3 regions of the Fictibacillus arsenicus genome follow, and region 2 is predicted to be linked to each of the others. Evidence: riboswitches for the same ligand, from Rfam matches in the RefSeq annotation. Region 2 holds a riboswitch; each other region holds the start of a gene.
The links. Region 2 has a riboswitch for cobalamin ahead of ABE41_RS13285 (ribonucleoside-diphosphate reductase subunit alpha). Riboswitches for the same ligand answer to the same signal wherever they lie in the genome.

Region 1 (5,853 bases), 1.8 Mb from region 2:
GTCGATTTGTTTAGGAAATTTGTGTTCAATTTTAATCCTTCTTGCCGTATAAGTACCAAATATAAATTGATCTTCATTATCGATTAAAAAGTCCCACGTTAGCAAATCTGGTCTTGGTATTAGCTTGATTCGGATGGCTTCCGAAAAGTATAACCCCAAATGTTTTTTGATTCGTCTAGCATAAAAAGTCCGATATACAATGTGCAAAAGTATAATCAAATAAATAAAAGCGAAAATAATTCCGGGTTCAAAGAAAGGGATTAATGCAAAGCCGATTGCATGCAATCCTAATATAAACAGGTCGACTAATGGAATGGAGTCAAAGGAGATCCACTTGGATGAGATAGGTCTTGCAGCTTGTGTCCCATATACATTAAAAAGATCAAATACCACATGAAGAATTACAGCAAGAAACGTCCACATAAATAGATGCAGGAATGAGGAATCATCGAAAAAAGGATGAATGATCCCCGAAACGGCAAGCCCCCATAGTGGCAATGCAGGTAAAGAGTGTGACCATGCGCGGTGATTTCGGAAGTAGCTCCCTTTTCCTCTAAGCTTATATACACAGTCTGCATCTGGTGCGTTTGATCCGATAACAGTTCCTAAGATAACGGCTTGAGACAATGAACTTCCTGTCACAACGGGATCCATTTGAGCAAGAGCGCCTAATCCTAACCCAATGACAATATGCGAAGTAGTATCCATTTTGATTCCTCCTTAGGGTAATAGTAACGATTGCTCTTCGGATTGGCTGATTGCATAATCTGTAATCACTTTTGCAGAGTAGTTTTTGTGAATATGCCGAAGTTGCTCTCTCATATTTTTCATAAGTTGCTCATTATCAAAAAGCTCCTGAACACTTTCAGCAATTTCACTGGCGGTATGAGTTATTATCGCGGCACCTTGCTGGCTGAAATATCGAGCATTCTCAGCTTCTTGGCCCGGTACTGGCTTGTAAAAAACTAAAGGAAGCTGCAAGGCTGCTGCCTCTGTGATCGTAATGCCTCCGGGTTTTGTAATGAGACAATGAGAAATCCGAAAAATTTCATGGATCTCATCAACATATCCGAATAACCGAAAAGACCTTGGATACTGAATGGCAACTGGCAAAAGTTTTTCATAAAGTGCTCTGTTTTTACCGCAAACAACAATGATTTGAAATGAAGGGTTCTTTAGCAAGAGCTGTGCCAGATCCTTTACATTTTTCAATACACATTGTGCACCAGCTAGTATCGTCACAACTCTGTTACTTGGAGTTATTTGATATTTTTTAAATATCGATTGTTTATCTGCTGTAGAATAAAATTCAGAACCGATTGGGATACCGCTTACGGTAACTCGTTTTTCATTAACGTTATGTTTTTTCAACCCATACTTTACAATGTCAGCTGCTACAAAATATTGGACTACTAATGGGTTAATCCAAAATGGATGTGCGCAATAGTCCGTGATTACGGTATATGTCGGTATGGAGTATCTTTCTTTTTTTATCAAAAATGGTGCTGAATTAAGAGGGAAAGTAGAAATAATAAACTGAGGACGGTGTATTGTAATAAGTTCTTGCAGCCTTTTTCGGCCTAGATAACGGGAAAACTGGGCAATTCCTTTAGTGTTTAATTTATTCGTTCCGTAATACCACCATTTATAGAATGAGGCACCATACGAAAAGCTTTTAAGGAATATAGATTGAGTAATTTGAGACATAAGTGGATATGATTCACCAAATAAATCAGATATGATTGGCTCATATCCATTGTTACGCAGTTCAGTTGCTAAAGCATTTGCTGCCTGGATATGACCGCTTCCGTAACGTGCTGTTAGAATCAAAGCTGTTGGACGCTTCATAAAAATAACCTCCTCAAGTCTTTTTTTCAGCATATCACGGGAATTTAAAGCCAATATGAAGGTACAACCCTTATTTGTTAAGGATTTGATAAGAATTATTGAGGATATAAATTCGCTGTAGTTGTCACTGATCTAACAGCAACCTATAATAAAATAGAAGTTCATATTCATCCGGTAATCATGGTGTCTGTTATAGACTTAATAGGGAATCTGGTGAGAATCCAGAGCTGTACCCGCAACTGTATGTGCTGACGAAATAAGCAAAACCACTGTCTAAAGATGGGAAGGGCTTAGAGTAGAGTAAAGCCTGAGTCAGGAGACCTGCCATGTTTATAGTGTTGATCTTCTTCGGGAGTTGGGAAGATAGGACGAGGATATTTTAATAGATTGTTTCTATTAGGTATTCAATCCTGCCCATCCTTTGTGATGGGTATTTATTTTGTCGTTCCAATTCCCGCCACTAAAAACAGGAGCATGAGAGCTCGGGAAAGAGGAATAGTATGGTACAGCAATTATCATCAAATGTCTCAAGAACGATTCAAACGAAACTTGTTTTGCCTCCGGATACAAATCATATGGGAACGATCTTTGGAGGAACGGTATTATCATATATCGATGAAATCGCCGCGATCTCTGCAATGAAACACAGCGGAAAGGTTGTCGTTACGGCTTCCATTGATAATGTGAATTTTTTATCCTCTGCAAAAGTTGGGGATATTTTAATCCTTGAAGGGTTTGTCATTTCAACAGGCAGGACCTCAATGGAAGTGTACGTGAAAGTTGAGTGCCAAAACTTAGAGACGGGGAACAGAACATTAAACACGACATCTATTCTTACGATGGTTGCGAATGATAAAGATGGAAAACCAACTCCTGTACCTAGTGTTATTCCGGAAACAGAAGAGGAAATATCATTTTTTGAAAATGCCCCGTTGAGAAAAGAAAGGCGCCTGCTATATAAAAACGTGAATCAATAGCCATACATGAATAAAGAAGGTAAGATAGTTAGAGATGAAAGGAGTGAGAATCTCAGTGAAAATCAAGAATATGCTTTATGTGTCCCTGGGATTCTTATTTCTTGGTTTAGGAATTGTAGGTATCATTTTGCCGCTTATCCCGACAACACCTTTACTTCTTCTAGCATCTTATTTCTTTGTAAAAGGTTCTAAAAAGTTTGAACGATGGTTCAAAGGAACATCGATATACAAAAATCATTTAGAAGAATTCATAAAAGAAAAATCCATGACGAGAAAAAAGAAAATCACGATTAATCTGTTTGCAGATGCCATGATAGCGGTGGCTTTTATAATGGCGGATAGTACGATTGTGAGGGTAGTGCTGCTGCTTATTGTTGCGTACAAATACTATTATTTTATTACCAAAATTAAGACCATATAAAAAAACCTGAGTGCGATAAATTTGTACTCAGGTTTTCTTATGTTTATTGAATAATTGCTGAGCTGCCTGCTAACGATTCAGGTGCTTTTCCTAGAGCAAGCTGGCTAAGTCTAGAATAACCAGTATGTTTATATTCTAAGAAGACTTTTCTTAACTCTTCAATATCCTTGTCGCTTGTTAATCTTTGCATTTCTTTTTTATACAATCGAATAACAGACCCAATAACAAATTGAGGTTTGGCGTTTCCCGGTTCCTCATTCATAATTAAGCATCCCATGTACTGATATTTTAGCTGCATAGCACGGGTAAGGTTAATAACATCGATTAGCTTTTCGAAAAGTTCAGGATAGGATTGCTCTAATTTATTGAGTGCAGCTTGTGCCGATTTTAGTTCGTTTTGACTGCATAAAGTGATCATGCGTATACCTCCTCTTTTAGATCCCAAGGTTTATCCAGAGAGATGACAGCTGCTAATTCTTTACTTTTCATACGTCTCAGCTTTCGGACTTCTGCTCTTTCTTTAGCTGTATCATATAAGAACTTCTCTTCTTCTGTCTCAGGAATCACCTGCGGAACATCAACGGGCTTTTTATCTTCACCTAAAGCTACAAAAGTTAAGAAGGCTGTTGCTGCTATTCTTCGTTCACCTGTTATCATGTCTTCAGCAATCACTTTGCAAAAGATCTCCATAGAGCTTTTCCCGGTATATGAAACAAACGATTCTATACAGACAGAGTCTGTTTGGTGGATTGGGTGTAAAAAGTCGATTGAATCGGTTGAAGCTGTTACACATTCTTTTACTCGAGCGTGTCTGCGTGCAGATAAGGTTGCATTGTTATCAAGCTTTCTCATCAAGACGCCGCCGAATAACGTATTATAATTATTTAAATCCAGGGACATAACCTGGTCAGTATTAATGATGCGGCTTTCTCGCGCTTTCTTTTTATTCATATGAATCAGTCCTTCCCGAATGGAAATTTCCATTTACAAGGTAAGTGTACGCCGTAATTAACATGGTGTAAAATGGTTATTTTTCATTTAGAGCATAGCCTTTATCTATGTAAATGCTTACAGCTATGCCATGACTGCATAAAAAAAGATGATTCTTTGTGGAATCATCTTGGATATAGATTAAAGCTGTTCTTTTGCAAAGCGCAGCCATTCTTTTGCTGCAAAAGATAAATATTGATCTTTTCCCCATATAAGCGCGAGTTCCCAACCGATTGATGGGTTCACAACTTTGATGGTTTTCACTTTTGTCGTAAGATGCCGGCAAATACTTTCAGGCAATAAAGAAACTCCTAGTTTACAGGCGACCATTTCTTCGATGAACGACCATTGTGAGCTTTCGGAGATAACATGTGGATTGAAGCCTGCGTGGTTACAAGAAGAAATGATGCGATCATGCAAAACAAAATCCTTATTGAACAGTATAAAAGACTCACTGCTGAGATCAGATAGGTTAACCTCTTCATGCGTGGCAATGGGGTGATCGGGATGGATGATAAGCTGCAAATCTTCTTTCATAAAAGAAAAGTACTGAAAAATATCGTGGTTTGTTGGGAGTACAACAACCCCAATATCTAAGTTGTGATTGGCTACTTCTTCTTCGATTTTCTTTGATCCATCTTCCATTAATTCAAACGTTATAGCTGGATATTTCTCATGAAAACTTCCAACCAGCTTTGGAAAGAGCCGAGAATCAAAAATAGGAGGTAATCCAATACGAACATGTCCTTTTTGAAGTCCCAGCAGATTATCCATTTCAGATTCTAAGTTGTTAAATGCTTGATCAACGAGTTTGGCTTGTTCATAAATAACTCGTCCTGCATCGGTTAAAATCAGCTTCTTTCTGCTGGAGCGGTCAAATAGAACCAATCCTAGTTCATCTTCTAAATTCTTGATCATTTTACTTATCGTTGGCTGAGTGATGAACAGTTCCTCAGCAGCACGGGTAAAACTATTATATTTTGCAACCTCAATAAAATATTGCAATTGTTTAATATCCATTTTCACACCTGATTTCTTTGAGAAAGCTTCTGATAAGTTTAGTATGTAGCTTATCAAATTAATTTACCAAATACTATATTGTGAACTGCAAAAAAAAGAACAGCCTTTAATTAGGCTGCCTCTACATATTATTTAGCGGCTTTGTACACATCCACCAGTCATAGCATTGAATTTCTCCTGCTTGCGCTTGTTCTGCACGTTTTTTCGCTTCTTGAACTAAATAATACAAACCAATGACCTTGATAGCTTGTTGGCAGGACAAGTTCCCCAAGGGTGGTATGAACCGTCATCTCCGGGAATTGATCTCCAATGAATGGCTTTGTATATTCCTGTGCTTGCTCCATATCTCTCCTCCTCTATCTGATTCTGTGCTGGTTTCCCAACATCTTGCTCTTTTTTAACAATTGAGATTCACCCGTTTTCTCCCATTTTTCAACAAGTTCGATCGCTTCTTCAGGTGAAAAGCCTTGACCGACTAATACGCCTGACAGAATAAATTCCTGGAATAGATGTGTAAGGTTAATACCTTCTTCTGATTCTTCCAAAGCTCTTTTTACTAATGGATCAATATACATTACCCACTGGTCTGCTGTACTT
Region 2 (5,853 bases):
AGAGGGTTGCCATAAGCGCTGAAAGACTCGAGTCTGTTAAATAAGCCGAAACTCTGCTTGAATAATCAGTTTGTACACTATCTAAAAACGCGAGAAGCCCGATTATTTTATTAAATGTATCCTTCTCTTTCTCAGATAGATTAACATATTGTTTACTGTCACTGGACATATTGATCTCAAATGGCGTCCAAAAGTTTGACAGCATGTTTTTATATAATGGGTAAGCCCACGGAAAACGGACGTCGTCCCAATTCAGGATGTTGGAGCTATGTCCATTAATAACACTTGTAGAAGCATTTGGTGCACTGGTATCATATATTTTTCTTTCTTGTAATTTTGTGTTCACTTTAACTTTCACAGCTTTCACACCCTTCAAGTTCGATTGAAGTTGATCTTGTGTAATAAGTTGTTTTAAGTCCTTTTTCAAAACTAAGCAGATGAAGGTCCAGCAGCTCTTTTGCTTTTATGTTGTGAGTTACATAAAGGTTAAATGATATAGACTGATCAACATGTCTCTGCCTAGCTGCATTCTGTACTATGCTCCACCTTTGATCAATATGAAAAGCTGATTTATAGAACCATGTGGTCTCTGCGTTCAAATCAGGAGCAGTTACAGGTATTTTATAATTTTTCTTTTCTTCCGAATAAAACTTTTTAAAGATTGGATCTACACTAGGCGTTGAATTAGCAATGATTGAGGTTGATGAATTTGGTGCAACTGCAATCAGATAACCGTTCCGTATTCCTTGGCTTCTTACTTTTTCTCTTAAATAGCGCCATTCTTCAGCTTCATAATTTCTTTTTGCAAAATAGTCTCCAGAATGCCAATCTGAACCTGAAAAAGCAGGGTATTTACCTTTTGCTTTCGCCAAATCACTGCTCGCACTTATGACGTAATAATTAATCTTTTCATAAAGTTTGTCTGCAAAAGTGACGGCTTCTTCACTTTCCCATTTGATCCCCTCTTTTGCAAGAAGATGATGCCAGCCAAACGTTCCGACACCTATTGCTCTATATTTTTTATTCGTAAGAACTGCCTGCGGAACATCTATGGAGTTAAGATCAATTACGTTATCGAGCATTCTGACTTGAATATCAATCACTCTTTTCAACACATTATCTCCAACTACTTTTGCCAACGAGAGAGATGATAGGTTACAGACAACAAAGTCTCCTGGAGTTTTTCGAATGATGATCTCTCCATCTTCAGTTTCTTCTGATTGAACTGTGGTTGCAGACATGTTCTGCATAATTTCGGTACATAGATTAGATGCATAAACCATACCTTGATGCGGATTAGGATTAAGTCTATTAACAGTATCTCGATAAAACATAAATGGTGTGCCTGTTTCAAGCTGAGACTTCATTATTCTTTTCATTACTTCTATCGCAGGAATACATTTTTTTGATATTCTTTCATCGATTAAGCACTCTGTATATTTTTCCCTGAAACTGCCGTTTCCTTTTTGCTCATCATATGAATCCTCCAGCGAATAGCCTTTGAAGCGTCTCACTTCATGCGGATCAAATAAATACCAGTCATCACGCTTTTCTACTTTTTCCATAAATAAATCCGGAATACAGACCCCTGTAAAAAGATCATGGGTCCTCATTCTTTCATCGCCATTGTTTAATTTTGCATCTAAAAATTCCAATATATCTTTATGCCACACATCCAGATAAACTGCAATTGCCCCTTGCCTCTGTCCAAGCTGATCTACGGAAACGGCTGTATTGTTCAATTGTTTCATCCATGGTATAACTCCGGAAGAATTGCCTTTAAATCCTCTTATATCAGAACCTCTTGAACGGATTTTGCCGAGGTAAATTCCAAGTCCTCCTCCTCCTTTTGATACAGTCGCCGCATCAGTATTTGAATCAAAAATACCGCGAAGACTATCGTCGATTGTATCAATGAAACAAGAACTAAGCTGTCCATAGCTCTTACCTGCATTCGCTAAAGTTGGAGTAGCGACAGTCATGTACTGATTTGAAAGTGCCCAATATGCTTCTTTTACAAGCTCCATCCGATGTTTACGATCCTCATCTTTCATTAAGAAAAGAGCAATCACCATCCAGCGTTCTTGCGGCAGTTCATATAACTCATGGTTAAATCCTTTAGCGAGATATCTGTCAGCTAGAGTCTTTAACCCGATATATGTAAAAAGTTCATCTTTTTCAGGTTCAATCCACTTCTCTGCTTCTTTAATTTCTTGAGCACTATAAGAAGAGAGAATCGTAGCATCATAGATTTCCAGGTCTACTAAATGCTCAATAAGCCCGTATAAATTAGAATATGGTGGTTTCTCACCAGCTCCTTTATTTAATTGCACTTCTTCATACAGCTGCTTTAAATAGAGGCGTGCTGCTACAAATGTCCATTGTGGTTCTTCCATACTTAAACAATTTAAAGCCTCCATGATTAACTGCCTGAATACCGCAGAACGATTGTTATTTTTTAATTCTAAGTCTTCAGCTCTTTTCAAAAACAGTTCTCCCTGAAGTTCAGGAAATGATGCAACACAATCCCGCAGCCATTCCCCGAGAGACGATTTCGCTACTGTATTTTCCATTTACGGTCCACTCCTTAGTAAAATATAAAAAACCCCTCTTCATCAGGAAGAGGGGTAAGGAACGTATAGAAAACTTACAAGACTATAGCTTGAGTTAAATACCGTTCTTTCTCCCAATCCCCGAGGAAAAGAAAACAAGAGATTCAGGCAGGTCTACTGGCTTATGCTTCATCCTACTTTGGGCCTTCCCATACAGCAGCCATTTTCATAGCTAATCTGTACAGTGGCAGTTCCATTTCGTCCACAATTACAGTTGCGGGGACAGCTTCGGCATTTCACCGAATTCCCTTTTAAGCCGGACAATCACCGGCACCTGAAATCTCCATATATAGGTTTGTATCATTTACTTTGACACCAAATATAGTAATTGTCAATGAAAAAGTATTTTCAAAGACTCCTATTATTGTGCCACATAACCTCCATCAATTACAATCGCTTGGCCAGTAACACCTTTTGCTTTTTCACTTGAGAGAAAAATCGTATAATCAGCAATTTCCTGCACATCTAATAAGCGTTTCTGAGGAACTAAAGGATAGATGACTTCTTCTAAAACTTTTTCAAGTTCCACTTTACGTGTTTTTGCAAGGTCTTGAAGCTGACCTCTAACAAGTGGAGTATCTACATAACCAGGACAAACAGCATTTACCGTTATGCCATATTCTGCTCCTTCTAAAGCGGCTACTTTCGTTAAACCGATAACGCCGTGTTTAGCACTGTTGTAAGCTGCTTTTCCGGCGAATCCTACTAGTCCATTAATAGACGCCATATTGATAATACGTCCGAACCCTTGTTTTTTCATGATTGGGAACACGTGCTTCGTTGCCATAAATGGAGCAGTAAGCATTACACTTATCAACTGCTGAAATTTTTCAGTTGGAAACTCTTCTAGCGGTGATACAAATTGCAGTCCAGCATTATTGATCAATACATCAATCCGATTATAGTGCTGAAGTGTTTCATCGAGTGCACCCCTCAAATCGTCTTCATCTGTTACATTGCAGCCTAATCCTAAACAATTATATCCTTTATTGTTAAGTTCATCCGCAGCATTCTTTGCTTTATCACCATTCAGATCACTTATTACAACTATTGCCCCGTTCTGAGCAAATGATTTAGCTAACTCAAGACCGATTCCGCTTGCTGCCCCTGTAATAAAAACAACTTTTTCTTTTACGAACGACTCCACAGATATCCGCTCCTTAACTTAAATGACTTATACGATCCCGAACATGTAATATAATCCTATAATAACAAAAACAGCTGCTGTTTTAATAAGGGTCATTGCAAAGATATCGATATACGCCTGCTTATGAGTGAGACCTGTTACCGCTAAAAGGGTAATTACAGCACCGTTGTGAGGCAAAGTATCCATGCCGCCACTCGCCATAGATGCAACACGGTGAAGAACTTCTGTATCGATTCCAAGCTTGTTTGCTTGTTCGACATAGGTTTCACTCATCGTTGCCAGTGCAATACTCATACCGCCTGAAGCTGAACCTGTAATACCCGCTAGCGTAGTGGTTGTAACAGCTTCGTTTACTAATGGGTCTTTAATCGTATTTGACATAGCATTATTTACAGCTGTAAAACCTGGGAGTGCTGCGATAACACCGCCAAATCCATATTCTGACGCAGTGTTTAGAGTAGCAAGCAGTGCACCGCCGATGGATAAATTGATTCCTTTGTTAAAGTTGTTCTTGATTCTTTTAAAAGAAAACAGCAGTACTGTGATAATCCCAATAACTAGAGCTCCTTCAACAGCCCATACAGCTGCAAGTGTTGGAATTTGGATCTCCGGTACATTTTTCATACCAATTGCTGAGAAATCAAATGTCTTTCCATAATATTTTGGTATAAGAACCGTAAACCATTTATTAAAAACACCTACTAAAATAAGGGGCAAGATCGCGATAAAAGCATTTGGAAGCTCCTCAGATTCGAGTTTCTCAGGTTCGTTGCTATGGCCTGTACCATACCCTTCACCTTTAGCTGCTGCCTGTCTTCTTCTCCATTCTAAGTAAACCATCCCAAGAACAAAAACGAACAAACCTCCGATAAATCCTAACCAAGGTGCAGCCCACGTGGTTGTTCCGAAGAATGATGTCGGAATAATATTTTGTATCTGCGGACTTCCTGGAAAAGCATCCATCGTAAATGTAAAGGCACCAAGTGCAATTGTTCCGGGAATAAGCCTCTTTGGAATATCTGCAAGCTTAAATAATTCGGCAGCAAATGGATAAAGTGCAAATGCCACAACGAAAAGTGAAACCCCGCCATAAGTAAGAATAGCTCCTACTAGTACAATTGCAAGCATTGCACGAGACGGTCCGATTAGTTTGATCACAAACTGAGTGATAGATTTTGCAAATCCAGACATCTCGACGACTTTACCAAAAATTGCTCCCAGCAAGAAGACCGGAAAGTATAACTTAATAAAGCCAACCATTTTCTCCATAAATACACCTGAGAAAAACGGAAGTACATGGCCAGGTTCTGTTAGCAAAACAGCAAACAAGGCAGCGATCGGTGCGAATAAGATGACACTAAAACCACGATAAGCTACAAACATCAGGAAAAATAATGATAATAAAATAATAATAATGTCCAATTTTCTCTCCCCCATTTCTAAAATGAAAATTTCAATTTCTTAAAAGCGCTTACATTTTTAAAAAAGTAATCTCCTTTCCACTTATATACTTCCCCCTATACTATTGCAAGTTTTGTGCCAATTACAAACCAACAAATTAAAGGGATCCATCTGTTATTTTTCCGAAAAATCGGAAAAATAAAATAGATAAATACTTACATTCTATGTTTTTTCATTTTTTTCTCTATACAAGCAAGCAAAAGTTAATAAAATGAATAATTCCGAAAAAACGGAATGAATTTCCGTTTTTTCGGAATATGGAATTAATTCATATGTTATACTTTTTTATTTTATCGTACAAATTTGTTTTTCCGATACCAAGGGCATTAGCTACAGCCTTAATGTCCCCATCCATCTTTTTTAAATAAGATGAAATTACTTTTTTCTCCGTTTCATGAACATAATCTTTTAATGATTTTTGAGCTTCATGAACTTTCAGCTTCTCTCGAAGAAAATCCGGGAAAGCGTCAAGTGAAATTTGGTCACTTTGTGTCAGCTGAATAGCGGCCTCTACAAAATTTTTCAGCTCTCTCGTATTTCCTGGCCAAGTGTATTGAAGAAAAGCTTCTTTAACATCATCATCAATTTTCACAATCCTTTTCCCCGTCTCCCTGCAATTAGAACGAATGAAGC
Region 3 (5,853 bases), 600 kb from region 2:
ACAGCCACATCGAACACATCTTATCACTGCTTGATCTTGCTAAAAAGCAGAATGTAGAAAAGGTATATCTGCACGGATTCTTGGACGGGCGTGATGTACCCCCTCAATCTGCAAAAGGCTACATTCAAACAACAGTCGATAAGATGAATGAACTTGGTGTTGGTGAAATTGCAACATTATCAGGCCGCTATTATTCCATGGACCGCGACAAGCGATGGGATCGTGTAGAAAAATCGTACCGTGCGATGGTTTATGGTGAAGGTCCTGATTACAGAGATCCGTTCGAGGTAGTAGAAGACTCTTACAGCAACGGCGTTCATGACGAGTTCGTCTTGCCGTCTGTTCTAAAAAAAGAAAATGGCGAGCCAGTAGCGACCATTCAAGATGGAGACGCAGTCATTTTCTGTAACTTCCGTCCTGACCGTGCCATTCAAATCTCACAAGTGTTTACGAATGAAGATTTCCGTGGATTCGACCGCGGAGCAGAGTTTCCAAAGAACCTGCACTTTGTATGTTTAACACATTTTAGTGAAACAGTAGATGGTGACGTGGCATTTAAGCCGACCAACTTGGACAATACGCTCGGAGAGGTTTTATCACAGCAAAACTTCAAACAGCTTCGTATTGCCGAAACTGAAAAATATCCGCATGTAACGTTCTTCTTCAGTGGAGGACGTGAAGCTGAGTTTCCTGGTGAAACGCGCATCTTGATCGACTCGCCAAAAGTAGCGACGTATGACTTAAAGCCTGAAATGAGTGCTTATGAAGTTACGGATGCGCTTTTAGTAGAGATCGAAGCGGATAAGCATGACGCAATCATCTTAAACTTTGCCAACCCTGATATGGTAGGTCACTCTGGAATGCTTGAACCTACGATTAAAGCGGTTGAAACAGTTGATGAATGTTTAGGAAAAGTAGTAGATGCGATTATTGCAAAAGGTGGAGCAGCAATCATTACAGCTGACCATGGTAACGCCGATGAGGTTATTACGATGGAAGGCAACCCGATGACAGCTCACACCACAAATCCTGTACCGGTAATTGTTACCCAAGAGGGAGTAGACCTTCGCCAGGACGGAATCTTGGCCGACCTTGCACCAACGGTTCTAGCTCTTTTAGGAGGCAATCAGCCGAAAGAAATGACAGGTAAAACGTTAATTAAATAGGGGAGCTTAGGTGCATAACGCTGCAAAAGGCCCTTGTACGAATTGTAGAAGTAGTTGATTTCCGCTCCAATCAACTTGTCTTAGAAGCATACTCATGTTTAAAAGCAAGAATCTTTTTGTAATGAGCCTTTACATTAAACTTTTTTATTAAAAGGAGAGAATTTTATGTCAACGATTATTGAAATTTATGCTCGCGAAGTCCTTGACTCTCGTGGTAATCCAACAGTTGAAGTAGAAGTTTACACTGAATCAGGCGCTTTCGGACGCGCAATCGTTCCATCTGGTGCTTCTACTGGTGAATATGAAGCAGTTGAGCTTCGTGATGGCGATAAAGAGCGTTACCTTGGAAAAGGTGTTATGAACGCAGTAAACAACGTAAACGAAAACATCGCTCCTGAGCTAATCGGCTTTGATGTATTAGACCAAGTTGGAATCGACCAAACGTTGATCGAGCTTGATGGTACTGAAAACAAAGGCAAGTTGGGTGCCAACGCAATCCTTGGTGTTTCCATGGCTGTTGCCCACGCTGCTGCTGATTTCTTAAACGTACCTCTTTACATGTACCTTGGAGGATTCAACTCTAAGACTCTTCCAGTACCTATGATGAACATCCTTAACGGTGGAGAGCACGCTGACAATAACGTTGATATTCAAGAATTTATGGTAATGCCTGTTGGTGCTGAAAGCTTCCCTGAAGCACTTCGCATGGGAACTGAAATCTTCCACAGCTTAAAAGCCGTTCTTAAAGAAAAAGGCTTAAACACAGCTGTAGGTGATGAAGGCGGATTCGCTCCTAACCTTAGTTCAAACGAAGAAGCTCTTCAAACAATCATGGAAGCAATCGAAAAAGCTGGCTACAAGCCAGGTGAAGAAGTACGCCTTGCTATGGACGTTGCTGCTTCTGAATTGTTCAAGAAAGAAGACGGCAAATACCACCTTTCTGGTGAAGGTGTTGTTAAATCATCTGAAGAGATGGTTGCATTCTACGAAGAGCTTGTTAACAAGTATCCGATCGTTTCAATCGAAGACGGACTCGATGAAAACGACTGGGAGGGCTTTAAGCTATTAACAGAGCGCATCGGTGACCGCGTTCAGCTAGTGGGAGACGACTTGTTCGTTACAAACACAACAAAGCTTTCTGAAGGTATCGAAAAAGGAATCGGTAACTCAATCCTTATCAAAGTTAACCAAATTGGTACGCTGACTGAAACATTTGACGCGATCGAAATGGCTAAGCGTGCAGGCTACACAGCTGTAATCTCTCACCGTTCAGGTGAGTCTGAAGACAGCACAATCGCTGACATCGCAGTTGCGACAAACGCTGGACAAATCAAGACTGGTGCTCCTTCACGTACAGACCGTGTTGCGAAGTACAACCAGCTTCTTCGCATCGAAGACGAGCTAGGCAACCTTGCAGTTTACCCAGGAATGAACGCATTCTACAACCTAAAGAAGTAAGTAGTACAAAAGTAGGGGTCTGACCCCATACAAAGACAAAACGCCATTTTGTCTTTGTGGAAAAAACACCTCCGAGTTCCTCAGAAACTCGGAGGTGTTTTTATGTGGATTTAAAAAGGTCAGTCCTCCAACTACAACGAACTTTTTGTAATATGCTTTTCTTTTACATGGATATTTGTATAATTAGAACTAGCTGAATAAGAATTAAGGTCGTTTTATGTTTGGCATAAAACGTTAAAAGGGAAGTTGGTGTAAATCCAACACGGTCCCGCCACTGTAATCGGTAGAGCTGTTCATTCGCCCACTGTTCGATATAAGAATGGGAAGGGGAACTACGCTTGTTTGATCCGTGAGTCAGGAAACCTGCCTTAATCGATTGTGCGTACCTTCGAGGAAAAGGGAAAGCAATAGGTAGACGTTAACGTATTTTGTTTACTTTATTGTATTTTGCTCTCCGAAGGGAGGGCTTTTTTTATTTTCAAAAATCCCCCTTTCAAACAGTATTTAGAAGCAGTACCGATCGATTTGTTTAGCTGGTTAATTATACGAGAGACTAGGGGAGAGATGAAAGATGAAAAGATTGCTTACAATATGGTTTACGCTGATGCTCGTCATTGGTGTAATAGCAGGGTGTTCTGCTGAAAAAACATCAACTTCAGAAAAAGCTTCTGAAAACTCAAATGTACATACTGAGTTTCCTGTTTCGATAACAGACGATACAGGAGAAAAAATAACAATAGAAAAAAAGCCGGACCGTATCGTATCCTTGGTTCCAAGTAATACGGAGATTGCTTTTGCTCTTGGGTTAGAAAACGAAATCGTAGGGGTTTCTGATTTTGATAATTACCCTGAAGCAGCCCTGAAGAAAGAAAAAATCGGGGATATGGAGTTTAATGTTGAGAAGATTATAGGTTTAAAGCCAGACATTGTCCTTGCACATGCTTCAGGTGGTGAAAGTGCAAAGCCAGGGTTAACACAGCTTAAAGATGCAGGAATTACCGTTCTTGTCGTAAAAGATGCAACTAATTTTGAAGACACTTATGCAACCATCGAGATGATCGCAAAAGCTACAGGTACGGAAAAAGAAGGACAAAAGATCATTCAGTCCATGAAAGCTGATTTAAAAGAGATTAAAGATCGAGCTAAACATGTAAAAGAAAAGAAAAAAGTATGGGTAGAGGTTTCTCCAGAGCCTGAGATCTTTACGACTGGAAAAGGAACGTTTATTGATGAGATGTTAAATGCTATTCACGCAACCAATGCAGCTGGTGATCAGCAAGGCTGGGTAAAAGTAACAGAAGAAGAAGCGATAAACTACAATCCAGAGGTAGTGATTACAACATACGGTTATTATGTTGAAAACGCAAAAGAACAAGTGATGAAAAGAAGTGCATGGAAAGATGTTTCTGCGGTAAAAAATGAGCAAGTGTTTGATGTTCATTCTGATAAAGTAACAAGACCTGGTCCTCGCTTGATCGAAGGGGTGAAGGAGCTTGCCGAAGCTATCTATCCAGATGTATTCACCGAATAAATTATTCTGGTCTTACCTAGGTGTCATCATTATTTTATTCTTTACCATCGGACTTGGGGTATCGGCAGGAAGTGTGCCAATTCCCCTGGCTCATGTTTTTCAAATTGTTTGTTCAGAAATTTTTCATACGAAGCTGCCTGCTGGCATTGAAGCTTCAACAATAAATATAGTCATGCAAATTCGATTTCCAAGAGTACTATTAGCTACAATGGTCGGCTGTTCCCTGGCTTTGGCAGGAACTGCATTTCAGGGACTCTTAAAAAATCCGCTCGCTGACCCATACACACTCGGGGTTTCGTCTGGTTCAGCACTTGGGGCAGTCTGTGTTTTGTTTTTCAGCTTCCAGCTGCCTTTTCTGCAAGATTTCACACTACCAGTGGTCAGTGTGCTTGGCGGCTTCGTTGCATTAATTGGAGTGCTGGGCCTTGCCCGAATTGTCCAACGGGAAATGTCGATTGAAACGATCATCCTTGCCGGCATTTTATCGAGTTCATTCCTTGGTGCGCTAGTTTCCTTATTAATCGCGCTGACGGGTGAAGAGCTTCGGCAGATCATCGGCTGGCTATTAGGAAGTGTCTCGATGAGGGGCTGGCCGTACGTTCAACTCGTCACCCCATTCCTGATAATTGGCTTTATTATACTAATGTTTAACAGCAGGGAATTAAATGCGATGTCCTTCAGCAGGGAAGATGCTAGATCTACTGGTGTTAATGTAAAGGGGCACACGAAATGGATTTTACTGGCTGCTTCGATACTGACTGGATCCGCGGTAGCGGTTTCTGGAACGATTGGATTTGTAGGGCTCGTTATCCCACACATAGCCAGAAAACTTTGGGGCACTGACCATCGTCATTTATTGCCATTATCTATGGTGCTTGGAGGTATCTTCCTCGTATTGATTGATGTTATCGCACGAACGATTATTTCGCCGACAGAACTGCCGATCGGTGTTTTGACAGCCATTATAGGCAGTCCTGTGTTTGCTATAATTTTTATTTCTTATCGAAAAAAGAGGGTGGGTTCATGATTCACGTTGATCAAGTATCTGGAGGATATGACGGTAAGACGGTACTTAAAGAGATTTCGCTCTCAGTTGAAAGAGGGCAATTGACAGGAATCATCGGTCCAAACGGAAGCGGCAAAACAACCCTTATGAAGATGCTGAGCGGTGTAATGAAACCTTTAAAAGGAACGGTATATATCAATCATCGAAACATCAGTTCTTACTCTTCAAAAGAATTGGCAAGAACGATTGCCGTTTTGCCTCAGAATGGAGATAATTCTTTTGATTTTACTGTTCGTGAAGTTGTCGGTTTAGGCAGGTATCCATACTACAAAGGCTGGTTAAAGCAGTCAGACAAACATGACGAAGAGATGATCGACAAAGCCATGGAACTTACAGATGTTAAACAGTTTGCTTCTTTTCGTTTACAAGAGTTAAGTGGCGGCGAGCGTCAACGGGTGTTCTTGGCAAAAGCCTTAGCCCAGGATCCGGAGATATTGTTGCTCGACGAACCAACGAATCATTTGGATTTGTCTAACCAGATAAAGCTTATGGATCTGCTGAAAATGTGGAATCGATCCAGAGAACTAACAGTGGTTGCCATACTCCATGATTTAAATCTTGCAAGTCTGTACTGTGATAACATCTACATGCTTAATAAAGGAACGATTCGAGCAGAAGGTATACCGGGTAAG

Region 1: it holds a riboswitch for cobalamin, as region 2 does, so the genes downstream of both, ABE41_RS01710 (acyl-CoA thioesterase) here and ABE41_RS13285 (ribonucleoside-diphosphate reductase subunit alpha) in region 2, are expected to answer to the same signal.
Region 3: it holds a riboswitch for cobalamin, as region 2 does, so the genes downstream of both, ABE41_RS16205 (ABC transporter substrate-binding protein) here and ABE41_RS13285 (ribonucleoside-diphosphate reductase subunit alpha) in region 2, are expected to answer to the same signal.

Annotation. Positions count from the first base shown of each region.
Region 1 covers NZ_CP016761.1:295,665-301,517, forward strand. The annotation lists gene ABE41_RS01700 (metal-dependent hydrolase) at 1-708, opposite strand, end outside; gene ABE41_RS01705 (MGDG synthase family glycosyltransferase) at 721-1,848, opposite strand; cobalamin riboswitch at 2,013-2,191, shown strand; gene ABE41_RS01710 (acyl-CoA thioesterase) at 2,349-2,825, shown strand; gene ABE41_RS01715 (YbaN family protein) at 2,881-3,246, shown strand; gene ABE41_RS01720 (hypothetical protein) at 3,290-3,664, opposite strand; gene ABE41_RS01725 (acyl-CoA thioesterase) at 3,661-4,197, opposite strand; gene cidR (cidABC operon transcriptional activator CidR) at 4,378-5,256, opposite strand; gene ABE41_RS01735 (hypothetical protein) at 5,415-5,600, opposite strand; gene ABE41_RS21310 (ferritin-like domain-containing protein) at 5,613-5,853, opposite strand, start outside.
Region 2 covers NZ_CP016761.1:2,564,791-2,570,643, forward strand. The annotation lists gene ABE41_RS13280 (ribonucleotide-diphosphate reductase subunit beta) at 1-358, opposite strand, end outside; gene ABE41_RS13285 (ribonucleoside-diphosphate reductase subunit alpha) at 348-2,573, opposite strand; cobalamin riboswitch at 2,703-2,904, opposite strand; gene ABE41_RS13290 (3-hydroxybutyrate dehydrogenase) at 2,974-3,759, opposite strand; gene ABE41_RS13295 (GntP family permease) at 3,787-5,181, opposite strand; gene ABE41_RS13300 (sigma-54 interaction domain-containing protein) at 5,489-5,853, opposite strand, start outside.
Region 3 covers NZ_CP016761.1:3,161,383-3,167,235, reverse strand. The annotation lists gene gpmI (2,3-bisphosphoglycerate-independent phosphoglycerate mutase) at 1-1,166, shown strand, start outside; gene eno (phosphopyruvate hydratase) at 1,332-2,624, shown strand; cobalamin riboswitch at 2,815-3,009, shown strand; gene ABE41_RS16205 (ABC transporter substrate-binding protein) at 3,196-4,155, shown strand; gene ABE41_RS16200 (FecCD family ABC transporter permease) at 4,118-5,182, shown strand; gene ABE41_RS16195 (heme ABC transporter ATP-binding protein) at 5,179-5,853, shown strand, end outside.